3 regions of the Paenibacillus sp. FSL H8-0048 genome follow, and region 2 is predicted to be linked to each of the others. Evidence: riboswitches for the same ligand, from Rfam matches in the RefSeq annotation. Region 2 holds a riboswitch; each other region holds the start of a gene.
What was found. A riboswitch is a leader RNA that binds a small molecule or an ion and turns the genes downstream of it on or off. The one in region 2 is predicted to bind cobalamin.
Positions count from the first base shown of each region.

Region 1: linked by a shared signal. The riboswitch ahead of NSU18_RS10690 (energy-coupling factor ABC transporter permease) and the one ahead of NSU18_RS14710 (S-layer homology domain-containing protein) in region 2 are both predicted to bind cobalamin.
Region 3: linked by a shared signal. The riboswitch ahead of NSU18_RS17195 (anaerobic ribonucleoside triphosphate reductase) and the one ahead of NSU18_RS14710 (S-layer homology domain-containing protein) in region 2 are both predicted to bind cobalamin.

Region 1 covers NZ_JBBODF010000001.1:2,470,367-2,474,648, reverse strand. The annotation lists gene NSU18_RS10695 (ArsR/SmtB family transcription factor) at 305-1,237, opposite strand; cobalamin riboswitch at 1,377-1,570, shown strand; gene NSU18_RS10690 (energy-coupling factor ABC transporter permease) at 1,853-2,617, shown strand; gene NSU18_RS10685 (energy-coupling factor ABC transporter substrate-binding protein) at 2,617-2,922, shown strand; gene cbiQ (cobalt ECF transporter T component CbiQ) at 2,906-3,694, shown strand; gene NSU18_RS10675 (energy-coupling factor ABC transporter ATP-binding protein) at 3,707-4,282, shown strand, end outside.
Region 2 covers NZ_JBBODF010000001.1:3,470,531-3,474,812, forward strand. The annotation lists gene NSU18_RS14710 (S-layer homology domain-containing protein) at 1-2,052, opposite strand, end outside; cobalamin riboswitch at 2,275-2,467, opposite strand; gene NSU18_RS14715 (GAP1-N2 domain-containing protein) at 3,467-4,282, opposite strand, start outside.
Region 3 covers NZ_JBBODF010000001.1:4,053,579-4,057,860, reverse strand. The annotation lists gene nrdG (anaerobic ribonucleoside-triphosphate reductase activating protein) at 1-216, opposite strand, end outside; gene NSU18_RS17195 (anaerobic ribonucleoside triphosphate reductase) at 213-2,198, opposite strand; cobalamin riboswitch at 2,507-2,737, opposite strand; gene NSU18_RS17190 (MTH1187 family thiamine-binding protein) at 3,079-3,387, shown strand; gene NSU18_RS17185 (sugar phosphate isomerase/epimerase family protein) at 3,436-4,215, shown strand.

The DNA.
Region 1 (4,282 bases), 1.0 Mb from region 2:
GGACTGGGTGAGGAAATGAGAGGGATAAATCCCATAGGTGGGGGGAGAAGTTAGCTGGTTGGCTAATGGGTGGTACACTAATGCACCTGAATCAGCCGAAAGTGGGCGATGAGCGGAAATGAGGAGTATTGGCTCCAAAAGTAGCTGAAACAAAAACCAACCTAATTAGTCTAACTAATCAATCTCCCCTACCTACCTACCTACCTACCTACCTACCTACCTACCTACCTACCTACCTACCTACCTACCTACCTACCTACCTACCTACCTACCTACCTACCTACCTAACACCCTAAGCAAGCCTTTATATAGAACCCGGCAAATCTGCCACACCATCCGTATAAAACAGCTCAAACACCAGGTCCTCATTGTAATTACCGAAGCCTTTTCCGAACAGGGTGAGACCGCCGATGTGCTCGGCATCCTCCTCGACAGAGAGCCGGAAGGTCCATTGTTTGTTGCGGATGCCTACCTGATCGAGGGTGACCTCCGACAGCTTTTGCCCGTCCATGTAGGTACCCGTCTGCGTAATCCGCAGCTGCTTGAGCAGGCCGTATTGATTGGTGAGTGCGGGCCACCATGCCGGAGTGTATTTTCCCGGATTATCTCCGTAATCACCGGGGCTGGTCCAGAAGCCGAGCGATTGTCCGTTCAGCGTGAAGGTAATATCCGACGGCCAGTTGTTGTTGATCGACGGGGCTTCCGAGGCAATCTCCATCGTGATGGCAAGCTCCTCCGGCTGCTGGCTGGACAGCAGGAAATTCGGGATTTTATACTCAACGAACCCCTTGCCGAACCAGAGAATCCCGGCATTCACCCGCTCCTGGTCCCAGAAATAACGGGGATCGTCAAAGTGCCCGATGACCCTCTCCGTCGTAGACAGTCCGCAGGTAGGCTCAATCTGGAAGTCGGAATAATGCCCCACCGGGATATCCTTGCGGTATCCCCTGCGCGGAGTCCGGGCCTGCCTTGGAAAAATAATCTCTGCCCCGTCGGCAGCCAGTGTACAGATCTTCTGCAGTCCGCTTTTGCCTGGAGCCATGTGGCTGCGGATCAGCCCGGCAGCTTCGAGCTTGCGCACATGCATGGTCATAATTGCACTGCTGAGCTTGAGGGCTGCAGCCAGCTCCTTCACGTTCATGGGCTTATCGGACAGCAGCCGCAGCATATGCAGGCGCACGGTACTGGACAAGGCCTCGTACACGGGCAGGGATTGTTCGGTTAGATCGAGTTTCATCGGATGCCTCCACGTTCAGATTGTATAGTTAATAATTATATTACTCAAATAAAATTTCTACAAGCCAAGTTTGTCCGCAGTACAGCTTTTCCAATTTATATCACAGACACGCTGAGCCGGGTCCGTTATGATGTGAGATGAATTAGCGGTGAAACAAGGTGCTCTTGCCGGATGCGGCAAGGGATAACAGGGAATCGGGTGCAAATCCCGAGCGGTCCCGCCACTGTATGGAAGAGCTGCACTTCATGAGGTCACTCGGGAAGCCCCGGGGAAGACGAAGCCTGCGGCGTTTGCATTCCAAGCCAGGAGACCTACCTTGTCTACGCACACCACGACTCTACGCGGATAGGAGCGGTGTACGGATAGGTTAATGAGAAGAGGCGTTCTGCCCTGATGGACCGGAGGAATCTTGAGTGTAGAGAGGATCACCGGTTTATAGCTGCTGGATACAAGGATTCGTCCCATAGTGATGGTACGATGAGAAGCGCCTTGTATCGTTTGGCAGCGGCTGCGCGTTCTATCGAACTTGCCTGCGTACATACACTCCCACCCTTTAGGGTGGGTTTTTTAGTTTTATTATTTTTAACGGAAATCAACAAACATGGAGGGTGACAAATGAAAAAACACAGAGGGTGGAGCTTTGCGGCTCTGGTTGCCGGATTTACGGTGTATTTTATGCTGAATGAACCGGGTACGGCCCGCGCGATGCACATTATGGAAGGGTTCCTGCCGGTTGGCTGGGCGGTGTTCTGGTGGGCGGCGTTTATCCCGTTCTTTGTGCTGGGAATCTTCAAGCTGAGAGCCATGACCCGGGAGAATCCGGAGCTGAAGCTGCTGCTGGGTCTGGCCGGTGCGTTTACCTTCGTTCTGTCTGCGCTCAAAATGCCTTCCGTGACCGGAAGCAGCTCCCACCCTACCGGAACCGGACTTGGTGCGGTAATGCTGGGACCGATGCCCATGAGCGTGATCGGCTCGATTGTGCTGCTGTTTCAGGCGCTGCTGCTGGCGCACGGCGGGATCACTACGCTTGGAGCCAATGCGTTCTCGATGGCGGTGGCGGGTCCTTTTGCCGGATATGCAGTGTATAAGCTGATGATGAAAATGCCGGACCGCGAAAAGCTGGCCCTATTCTGTGCGGCTGCGGCGGCTGATCTGAGTACGTATGTAGTGACTTCCGTTCAACTGGCGGTGGCTTTTCCGGCGGCGGATGGCGGTGTAATGGCTTCTTTTCTTAAATTCGGGGGAATCTTTGCCGTGACGCAAATCCCGCTGGCCATCAGTGAAGGGCTGTTGACGGTACTGCTGTGGAACTGGCTGAAATCGTATAGCCCGAATGAATTGTCGCTGCTGAAACGCAAGGTGAACGGAGGAAGAGCCTAATGAGCAATAAATGGAAAAATGGATTGATGCTGCTGGTCGTTATTCTGCTTGTCATTCTGCCGCTGCTGCTGGTTAACGGGGAATTCGGCGGAGCCGATGATGCGGCTGAAGGTGCGATTACTGAGATTAATCCTGACTATGAGCCGTGGTTCAAGCCGCTGACTGAGCTCCCGGGGGAGACGGAGAGTATGCTGTTTGCATTGCAGGCAGCGATTGGTGCCGGTGTGATCGGCTATACCCTGGGGCTGCTCAAGGGCAAGCAGGCGGGACGAAGCAGCATAGCAGCAAGTGATCCGGCGGATTGATGTTCTCTCTTACAATAATGCTCTGCGCCAGTTATCCCCGATGTGGAAAAGCTCGTTCGCAGCCCTGATGTTCCTGCTCTCTTACACCGTACATCCGGTACTGCAGGCTGCAATCACCCTATGGATGATGTCCTGGTGTGTATTACAGGCCCGTATTCCCTTCCGTGCTTATGGCATGCTGTTCGGCACAGCGCTGCTGTTCTACGCGCTTAGCGTACCGGCGCTGCTCGTGGAATTCGGGCATCCGGCAGCGGGAGAGGCAGGAATATTCCCGCTTCCTGGACTGAACCTGCCGGTATATGTTACAGTGGCCGGGCTTCAGCGGGCCGGAGAGCTGCTGGCCAGAATCTCTGCCTGCATGAGCTGTTTCTTTTTCCTGATGTTCACTACTCCGTTCAGTGAGCTGCTGCAGGTGCTGCGCAGGCTGCGGATGCCGCAGATTGTTCTGGAGCTGATGCTGATTATGTACCGCTTCTTATTCCTGCTGAGTGATGCAGCGCATGGCCTGCTGCTGGCCCGCAGGCTGCGCGGAGGCCGGCGGGGCTACATGGCCAGACTTCGGGAGACTGCGGCTATGGCAGGAGCGCTGTTCGGCAACACGATGCACCGTTATTACGGATTGTCGCAGGGGCTGCTGGCCCGCGGATTCACAGACGAGATTATTCTCCCGCCTTATACGGCGCGTCCTGTGCCGCGGCGGTATACAATCCAGGCTTATACCGGTATTGCTGTGCTGCTGCTGACTGAAGCGTACTTTATCACTAACACATGAAAGGAGCCGGCCATGGATCAGGAATATAGCTTGGCTTGTGACGGAGTGGTGTTCCATTACCCGGATACGAAGGAGCCTGCGCTGCATGAACTTACGTTCTCCATCCCCGCAGGCAGCAAGACGGCGGTACTCGGTCATAACGGTTCGGGCAAATCGACGCTGTTCCTGCATGCCGTCGGCATCCTGCGCCCGCAGCAGGGTACGGTTCTGCAAGGAGGGAAGGCATTATCCTACTCCAAAAAAGAGCTGGCCGCTCTGCGGCGGAGAGTGGGCCTGGTTTTCCAGGACCCTGAGCAGCAGCTGATCCTCAGCACACCGCTGGAGGATGTATCGTTCGGGCTGCGCGGCAGCGGCATGGCTGAACCGGCTATTGCCGCGCGCTGCCGGGAGGTAATGGAGCTGCTGAATCTGACCGGTCTGGGCGATAAACCGATTCACCAGCTAAGCCTGGGCCAAAAAAAACGCACGGCACTCGCCGGTGTGCTGGCTATGGAGCCGGAGCTGATTCTGCTGGATGAGCCGACCTCGTATCTGGACCCGTTATCGGAAACGCAGATGCTGAAGGGTCTTGAAGCTATACATGATAAA
Region 2 (4,282 bases):
TGCATAGTCACTAATTTTATCTTCGTCGCTGAACTTACCCGCGCCTGCTCCGGCTTCCGCTCCAGCTGCATCCAGTTTAAAAGCTCTAACCATCATCACAGCCATATCCTGGCGCGTAACCAGCCCGTCCGGTTTGAACGCCGTGGCTGTCACGCCGCTAATGATTCCAAGCTCTTTTGCCCGGTTCACTGTTCCATAATACCATGTACCGGCCTTAACATCACTGAAGGCCCCAGCGGAAGACGCCGCAGACGGCTCGTTCCCGGTTAAGCGCAGCAGCAGTGCTGCAAATTCAGCACGGGTAATATTCTTTTTCGGTGCAAACATCAGACTGCCTTCACTCACACCATTCATCAGCTTGCGGTCATACGCCGTGTATACCGACTCCAGCGCCCAAGGCGAAATCGACTTCACATCGGCAAAAGCCGGACGGTCCGCCGCAGCAGAAGCCACCGTTACCGGAACCGTATGACGGACGATGGCCGGGGTTTTATCCTTCAGATATCCCGTAACCGTCAGGGTATATTTATTCGCCGGAAGACCACCAGCAAGAGCAGCCACGCCCGCAGCATCTGTAACTGCTGTTTTGCCGCCGATGGTTACCTGTACGCCTGCTGCCGGTGAAGTTACCGGATCGGAGGTGAAAGTCGCCTCATTCCAGACCCATTGCTTCTGGGTTACCTGCACCTTCAGATCTTGTCCAGGCTGCGGCTGTGCGGGAGTCACGGTTACGGCATCAACCACCTGCGTGTTGTCCCCGCCATAATAGACCACGATGCGGTCATTCTCCTCCAGTGCGAAGTCGCCCATCCCTACACTTGGATAGATCCATGCTCCGCCGCGCGCAACCACATACATCCAGCCGTCATATCCGCCAAAAGTACCCGCAATCACGCCGCCGATCCCCGTCACATAATTGCCTGCTTCATTGACCAGGGCCAGGCGCTTGGCTGCTGCTGTCTTTTCCAGTGCTTTAAGCACATTTCCAGCATACACGCTGCCCTCAGCCAACGTTCCATTCGGACCTTCAACTGTAACCGCGACACTTACCTGAGGATTCTTCACAGGTGTGCCGCTAAAATCAAAGAGCTTACCGCCTGTACCAAACAGCTTGTACGCTACCAAAGCCTCCAGTGCCTGCTCCGTGGAGAGCGGATTGGAGCTGCCGCCCGCAGTGTGGACGAATCCGCCATCCTTTGCACTGAAGCTCAGCAGCTTGCTGACCAGATTAATCTGGCCTTTGGTATACTCTGCTCCTGCCGGATCAATGCCGAAGGCAGACAGACCGATAATGGCCTGAGCTACACTCTCGCTGCTGTCGCCATATCCGCCGTTCTTGTCCTGTGCCTTAGACAACCAGGCGGCTGCCCGCTGACCAGCAGTATTCACGGCTGCTTCCTGCTTGTGTCCAGCCAGTGCGTTCAGCGTCATCGCTGTCATATCCGGATCACTCGCACCCGTGGTCAGGGTGAAGCCGCCGTCCGGGTTCTGCTTGGCCAGAATCTCTGCCAGCAGCTTAGATTGTGTCCATTTCGCATTTGCCGGGATGGTATAACTGCCGGAATCAAGAGCCAGCAGGGCATAAACCGGATTATTCAGCGTCTGGCCGGTGATTGCATCGTGATTGTAGAGCTTCTCGATCAGGTTGTAGCCTGCCACCTTCTCAGGGTCGCCGCCCAGTGCCTTAACGGCAAGCGTGATCCGGGCATAATCCGTAGCTCTGGCAAAAACACCCTTAGCCTCACTCACCTTACCCTCAAGCGCCTTCAGATAGCTGGCAGGTACCTTGTAGCCTGCTTGTGCAAGGCCAATCGCCTGCCAGTCGGACTGGACTCCGTTCTTCAGCATGAATTCCGCAGTAGCATAGACCGCAGCGGTTACGCTGGCTGCCTCACTTGCGGGCAGAGCGGATACCGCTGGTGCGGAAGTTCCGCCTGTCTGTGCAGCAGCAGCTTGTCCTGCCGGAGCTACAGCTGCTCCCAGCAGTGCGAACAGCATAATGACAGCAAGTCCCAGCCGTGTGAACCTGGATGATAGAGAATGGTTCTTCATAACTAACCTCTTTCCTGAAATAGAATGGATGAATCCTGCTTCCTCCGCCAAAAGAGCGGCAACCTAAAGACCGCCCTGTGCAGGGCGGCCGGGGAAGAACTTTCGCACAGGGCGGCTGAAGGGAGCCGGTTGCTCTCCCACATTACATACAATACAGCGCATACAGCCCTCGCCAATATCAGATATCAGCATCTGCTTCCACATTCTTACCCCCGAAGAATAGAAACAACAATGAAAAAGGCAGGTCTCCTGGCTCATACTTCACCGCTTCCCCCGCCTTCCCATCCGCTTAGCAGACAGTGGCACCTCAGGAGTCGCTCCGTATTTACAGTGGCGGGACCGCGCCGGACTTGCACCGGGCTTCCCTTTTAAGCAGATTCTTCTATTAGACATAGCCCTGCCAGCTTCTGCTGGCGACAGCGCGCGGTCTCTAAGGCAATCTGCACCTTTTCCTCAAGCTTATTAAATTTTAATATTCTCAAACCATCATATCGACTATTCCCCTGTATGTCTATAGACAAGCTATATCTATTCCATCCGTCGCGAGACCCCGTCTATTCCCCAGCAAAAATCCTGAACAGCACATGCCCGCTCCCCGGCACATCATACTATTCAGGACTATAAAAGTTACTCTTCTGCTGCTGATCAAGACGTTGGTCTGCTGTAATCAACTCGATGGCGAACCTATGGAAACCTCGGCAGAAGGCCGATTGTATTCCGTACATCAGAATTAGTATAAAAGCAGCCGTTAACGCATTCTGTTGCACTCCATACCACCGATTACAGCAAATTCCCCTCAGCCGGGCCAAATCCCAAAAATCTACTGCACCAAATACAACAGAACGCCATATAAGGCTCAATATGCCTCATTCTAGTGTACAAAGTGCAATTGAGCAGCTTCTTTCGGACATAAGCATAACTATCTTCTACATTTCACATATTTCAGCCTGCCATACCCATTCTACCGTAATGTGCCAAACTAGCTCCCCACGTTATGCTTAAATGTAATCTGTACAACTAAACCGTCTGATTTACCGCCAAATGTACCTTTAGCTGTATTTCGTACACCTAAAATGCTTATGTACCCGGCTTTTCGCCCTTTCGGGCAAATTTAGTTGTATGGAATACAATTAAGAGAGGTACGCCTTCTTTTTCACTGTTTTTAGTTGTACAGAGTACACCTATCTCTGTAAGCAATGTTACTCAGGACCATTACTCGATAACAAGTCAAAAACGTCTGTTAGTTGGTGAGACGGCTAAGTGACTCAGTAGCATTAGTCGATAACGTTGGTCGTTAGGTGCAGTCGATTACGGCAGTCAATTACGTTAGTCAGTAGCGCCCGTCGATTTGCTTTACTCGAAGATTTACCTGCTCATTAGTTAAAAGCTTAAACAGCCTGTTAATGCCACAGCTTTATTCCGCGTCCGTGTCCGCTTCCGGGCTTGCAGAAGCGGATGGCTCTGCACTAGGCGCGGCTGTGGCTGCAGCTTCCGGGGCGCTGCCCGGATCTGCCTCCAGCTTCAGCGAGTATCTTCCGGCGGTGATCATATCACCTGCCGCCAGCTTCGCGCCTGCTGATAGCTCCACCGTCACCTCGTATACGCGTGACGGAGGAGTCCCCGCCGCCGCTGGAGAGGCGGCGGCTCCACTATCTGCATCGCCGTCTACTCCTGCGCCTGCTTCACCCTTCACATCGCCGTCTACTCCGGCGCCTGTCTCACCCTTCGCATCGCCGTCTACTCCGGCGCCTGTCTCACCCCTCACATCGCTGTCTACTCCAGCGCCTGCTTCACCCTTCGCATCGCCGTCTACTCCGGCGCCTGTCTCACCCTTCGCATCGCCGTCTACTCCGGCGCCTGCTGCAACCTGGCAACTGCTAACCGTTGCCTTGACCTCGTAGTCCGTAACGCCGCTGGCGGACTCCACGCCTACCCGCTCCGGCTTGAAGGCGGAGCATTCCGCAGCATCAGTGAAGCTGAACAACAGCTTCACGCCGTTATTCTTACCAGCTTCTCCGTCCCCCGCATCCACGCCGTTATTCTTACCCGCTTCTCCACTTCCTGCTCCGCCGTCCGCGTTTCCGCCAGTTCCCGCATCACCGCCGTTATTCCCGCCTGTCTCTCCATCACCGCCGACAAGCCGGACAGAGACCGGGGCCGCTGCAGCGGCTTGTCCGGTCACTGCCGGAAGCGGGCTGGGGCTGGCCACCGGCGCAGCTGTATCCTTGCC
Region 3 (4,282 bases), 580 kb from region 2:
GCCCGCCAGCGTCAAGCCGTCCAGCAGCGGATTGCCTGCAATCTCCTCTATGATCTCGCGCCGCCGCTCCGGGGTGAAGACTTCCCCGAAGCTAAAGTTCCAGGTCTTCGGGTTGAAGCAGCCCGGGCAGCGGTGGCGGCAGCCGCTGATGAAGAGGACGGCCCGCAGGCCCTCGCCTTCATTAATCGACTCCGGGTAATATCCGCAGATGTTCATAGATGCTTAACACGGTCCCGGACTTCGGCTTGCTTGGCAGCATTGAAGCGGGTCTGATAGTCGCCGGTCAGATACCCGGTAACCCGGCGCAGACGGCGGATATGGGTGGTATCCTCATGGGCATTGCAGGTCGGGCAATTCGTGCCGATGACCCCTTCATAGCCGCAGCCGGAGCAGCGGTCAATCGGATGGTTAATGCTGAAGTAGCTGATATCCTGCTCCAGCGCGTATTTGATGATTTTGACGAAGGCTGACGGGTTGCTCCGGGCATTGCCGTTCAGCTCGACATAGGAGATCGCTCCGGCGTTGCAATATTCATGGAACGGAGCTTCCAGGCTGATCTTCTTGGCTGCGCTCAGTTCATGGTAGACCGGAATGTGGAACGAATTCGTATAGTATTCACGGTCGGTTACCCCAGGGATAGAGCCGAGCACCTTGCGGTCAATCTTCGTGAACTTGCCGGAGAGACCTTCAGCTGGTGTTGCGAACAAGGTGATGTTGAGATTAAGCTCCTCGCTCTTGCGGTCACAATATTCACGCATATGGCGGACGATGGCTACAGCCTTGGCATGGATCTCCATATCTTCGCCGTGGTGCTTGCCGTACATGGCTTTCATGCATTCTGCCATTCCAATGAAGCCCAGCGACAGACTGCCGTGCTTCAGCAGTTCGCCTACACTGTCATCGGGGGCAAGCTGCTCGCCGCCCTCCCAGACGCCTTCCCGCATCATGAAATCGGAGGCTTTGGCCTTCTGGGAAGCCTGGATGCGGAAGCGGTGCAGCAGACCGTCGAGCGCAATATCCATATAGTGATTGAGGTCGTCGAAGAACCCTTCTTCATCAGCAGCGAGGCGGCGGCCGGTTATCGTGCCGTGGGCCAGTCCAAGACGCACCAGGTTGAGTGTGTTGAAGGACAGGTTGCCTTTGCCGGAGCAGTGATTGCGTCCGAAGCGGTCTCCAAGCACACGGGTGCGGCAGCCCATCGTAGCGAACTCGGTATCCGGGTCAGCCGGATCATAATATTGCATGTTCAGCGGAGCGTCCAGGTTGGCGAAGTTCGGATACAATCTGCGCGCCGAGCACTCCGCTGCCTTCAGGAACAGCTCGTAGTTAGGATCACCCGGCTGCTGGTTGATGCCTTGCTTGCATTTGAAGATCTGAATCGGGAACACCGGCGTCTCCCCGCTGCCCAGTCCATTCATCGTGGCCGTCAGCAGCGAGCTGATCACAAGCTGCCCCTCCGGGGAGGTGCAGGTGCCGTAGTTGATGCTGGTAAAAGGAATCTGGCCGCCGGAGCGGCTGGACATCGTATTCAGGTTATGTACCATACTCTCTGCGGCTTGCAGGGTCTCGCTCTGCGTCTCCTTAAGGGCAAAACGGAAGGCGCGCGGATACTGCTCGGCCAGATCGCTGCGGCTCATCGTAATCTCCCCAAGCCCAGACACCTCTGCATTCTCCTCGAAATACTCCAGACCTTTGCGGAAGAGCTTGGAGAAGGATTTGGTGACATAAGGGGCCAGATCATAGTCCAGCTTGTTGGCGGATACGCCGCCGTATTGCGCATTCTGCTGCGACTGGAAAATAATCGCCACCAGCGACATCGCCGTCATAATCGAGTTGGGAGGCCGTACGCTGCCGTTGCCGGTATTGAAGCCTTCACGGAGAAGCCGTTCAAACGGAATAAAGATGCAGTTCGTGGTTCCAATGGCGTATTGATCAAGGTCATGTACATAGACGACATTATCCAGGGTAGCCTGTACCAGCTGTGGCGGCATGGTGAAGTTGCGGGCATACCATTTGGAGTACTCACTGCCGAACTTGCTCATTTTGCCGGAGAAGCTCTCCCCGTTCAGGTTGGCGTTCTCGCGCAGCAGATCCAGATCCCGGCTGTCGATAATATCCCGTCCCAGATGAATGACCTCTTCCAATAGAACCTCTTGTGCAGCTTGTCCTTCGTTATAACGTTTCTCCAGCAGCGTCATTATATAACTCTCTCCTCTCGGGTATTGTAAGCGTTAAAAAAGCACCCCCGGCCGGGAAGGCCGGAAATGCCCGAATGCAGGATGCAAAGCTCCGGAAAGCGGAAATTTGCCTGTGGTCTGGGTGGAACATACGAGCAGAAACGGGGCAATAGCTTACGCCAGTTCTTGTATATTCCGCAGAGCCGATACCTGAAGATAATCCGCGATCGTCCTCAGGTATCGGCAGCCTCTGGCCCGATTGACGGAAGGCTAACTCTGCAATAGCAGGCCGCATACGGGCACCTCCCCTGTTCCTCGCAGGAGTCTAAGCGGTGCCGCCGAAACAGGCAGGTCTCCTGGCTTCCGGCAACTCCTCCAGCGCCTTCCCGGGGGGCTTATTCCGCCCCTTAGTGGCAATTAGCCGGAGAATGCGGCCCTGGGTATCGCACCCTGGGAGCATCCGGTTACAGTGGCGGGACCGCAGCGGTTTTGCACCGCGCTTCCCTATTAAGTCTCACCTCTATTACTAGGGGTGAAACACCTGTTTCTACTATATTTTGTTGTTATCTATTAAAGCTACCGCAATATATTGTGTTTGTAAATGTTTTTTTGCAATCCCGCACGGGGAGCGGGTTCGGCGCTTTTACTCACAGCTGATCCACAGTTAGTCCACAGGTAATCCACAACTTTCCTCTAAATCTGCCTTGAATTTTTCATAAAATCTCCGAAAATACGCCACAAAGAATCCATAAATAGAGTGCGTCTAATCCTGGTAATCATTTTGACGGATATTAATAGAAAAGAGAGGGTGCAGGTGATTTGTGGCGAGCCTGGCGAAGCGTTACAATAAGGGAATAAGTAAGCGGCAGGCACACCAGATACTTTAGGGAGGGAAATAGCAATGGCAATTGGCGAAGTGACCGTTATTCCGATTGGGACAGGCAGCACCAGCCTTAGCAGCTATGTGGCCGAGATGCAGCGCGTGCTGGAGACGGTGGAGGGCATTACGTATGAGCTAACTTCTATGGGTACGATTATTGAGGGACCGGTGGGGCGGATTCTGGCTGCGGTAGAAGCGCTGCATGAGTCGCCGTTCACCGCCGGGGCGCAGAGAGTCTCCACCTCGCTCAAGATCGACGATCGGCGCGACAAGACCTCCACCAGCCGCAGCAAGCTGGAATCCGTAGAGCGCAAGCTTCAGGGGAAATAGAGTGAATATAGTATCCAACCAGAAATGATGATAAGGAGCGGATTCTTCATGGCAGAAGCAGCGCGGCAGATCGGAATTCAAATGTATACACTGCGTGACCAGACGGAGCGGGATTTCCTTGGCACACTGGGCAAGGTAGCAGAGATGGGATACCAGGTGGTGGAATTCGCCGGATATTTCGGCGTAGCTGCCGGGGTACTTCGTCGCAGGCTGGATGAACTGGGTCTTGCAGCGCCTTCGGCGCATGTGGGTCTGGACTTCAGCAGCCTGGAACAGATGGAGCGGGCATTGGCCAGGGAGATCGAGTACGCGGCGGAGCTGGGAATTCAATATATTATCACCCCGTCAGCGCCGCTTCCGCCCAGCCCTTCCATCGACGATGTAACGAGGTTAATTCCATTCTTTGAGAAGGCTTCCGCGATGGTCCGGGCAGCGGGAATGCAGTATGGCTACCACAATCATGATTATGAATTCGCTGAGGTTGACGGCAAGGCGGTCATTGATATCTGGCTGGAGCAGATTCCTGCGGAGCATATGCTGGCAGAGTTCGATCTGGGCTGGGTATACAGGGGCGGAGCCAACCCGGCTGATTATGTGTCACGGTATGCCGGACGTGTTCCGCTGGTCCATATTAAGGATTTTGGAGCCAACCAGGAGGAGACCGATCTTGGAAAGGGAGAGGTCGATTTTCAGAGCGTCTTCGAGATAGCGGAGCAGAGCGGAATTCTCTACTATATTGTGGAGCAAGAGGCCTACGAGGAATCCTCTCTTGCAAGCGCTAAGCTCGCGCTGGATTATTTCCGCAGGCTGGGGCTCATGCACGGCTGATGACACAGCTGCCAGCGGAAAAAGGGGTTGCGTTTTCCGCTGGAAGAGTTATAATATTTTTTGTTTG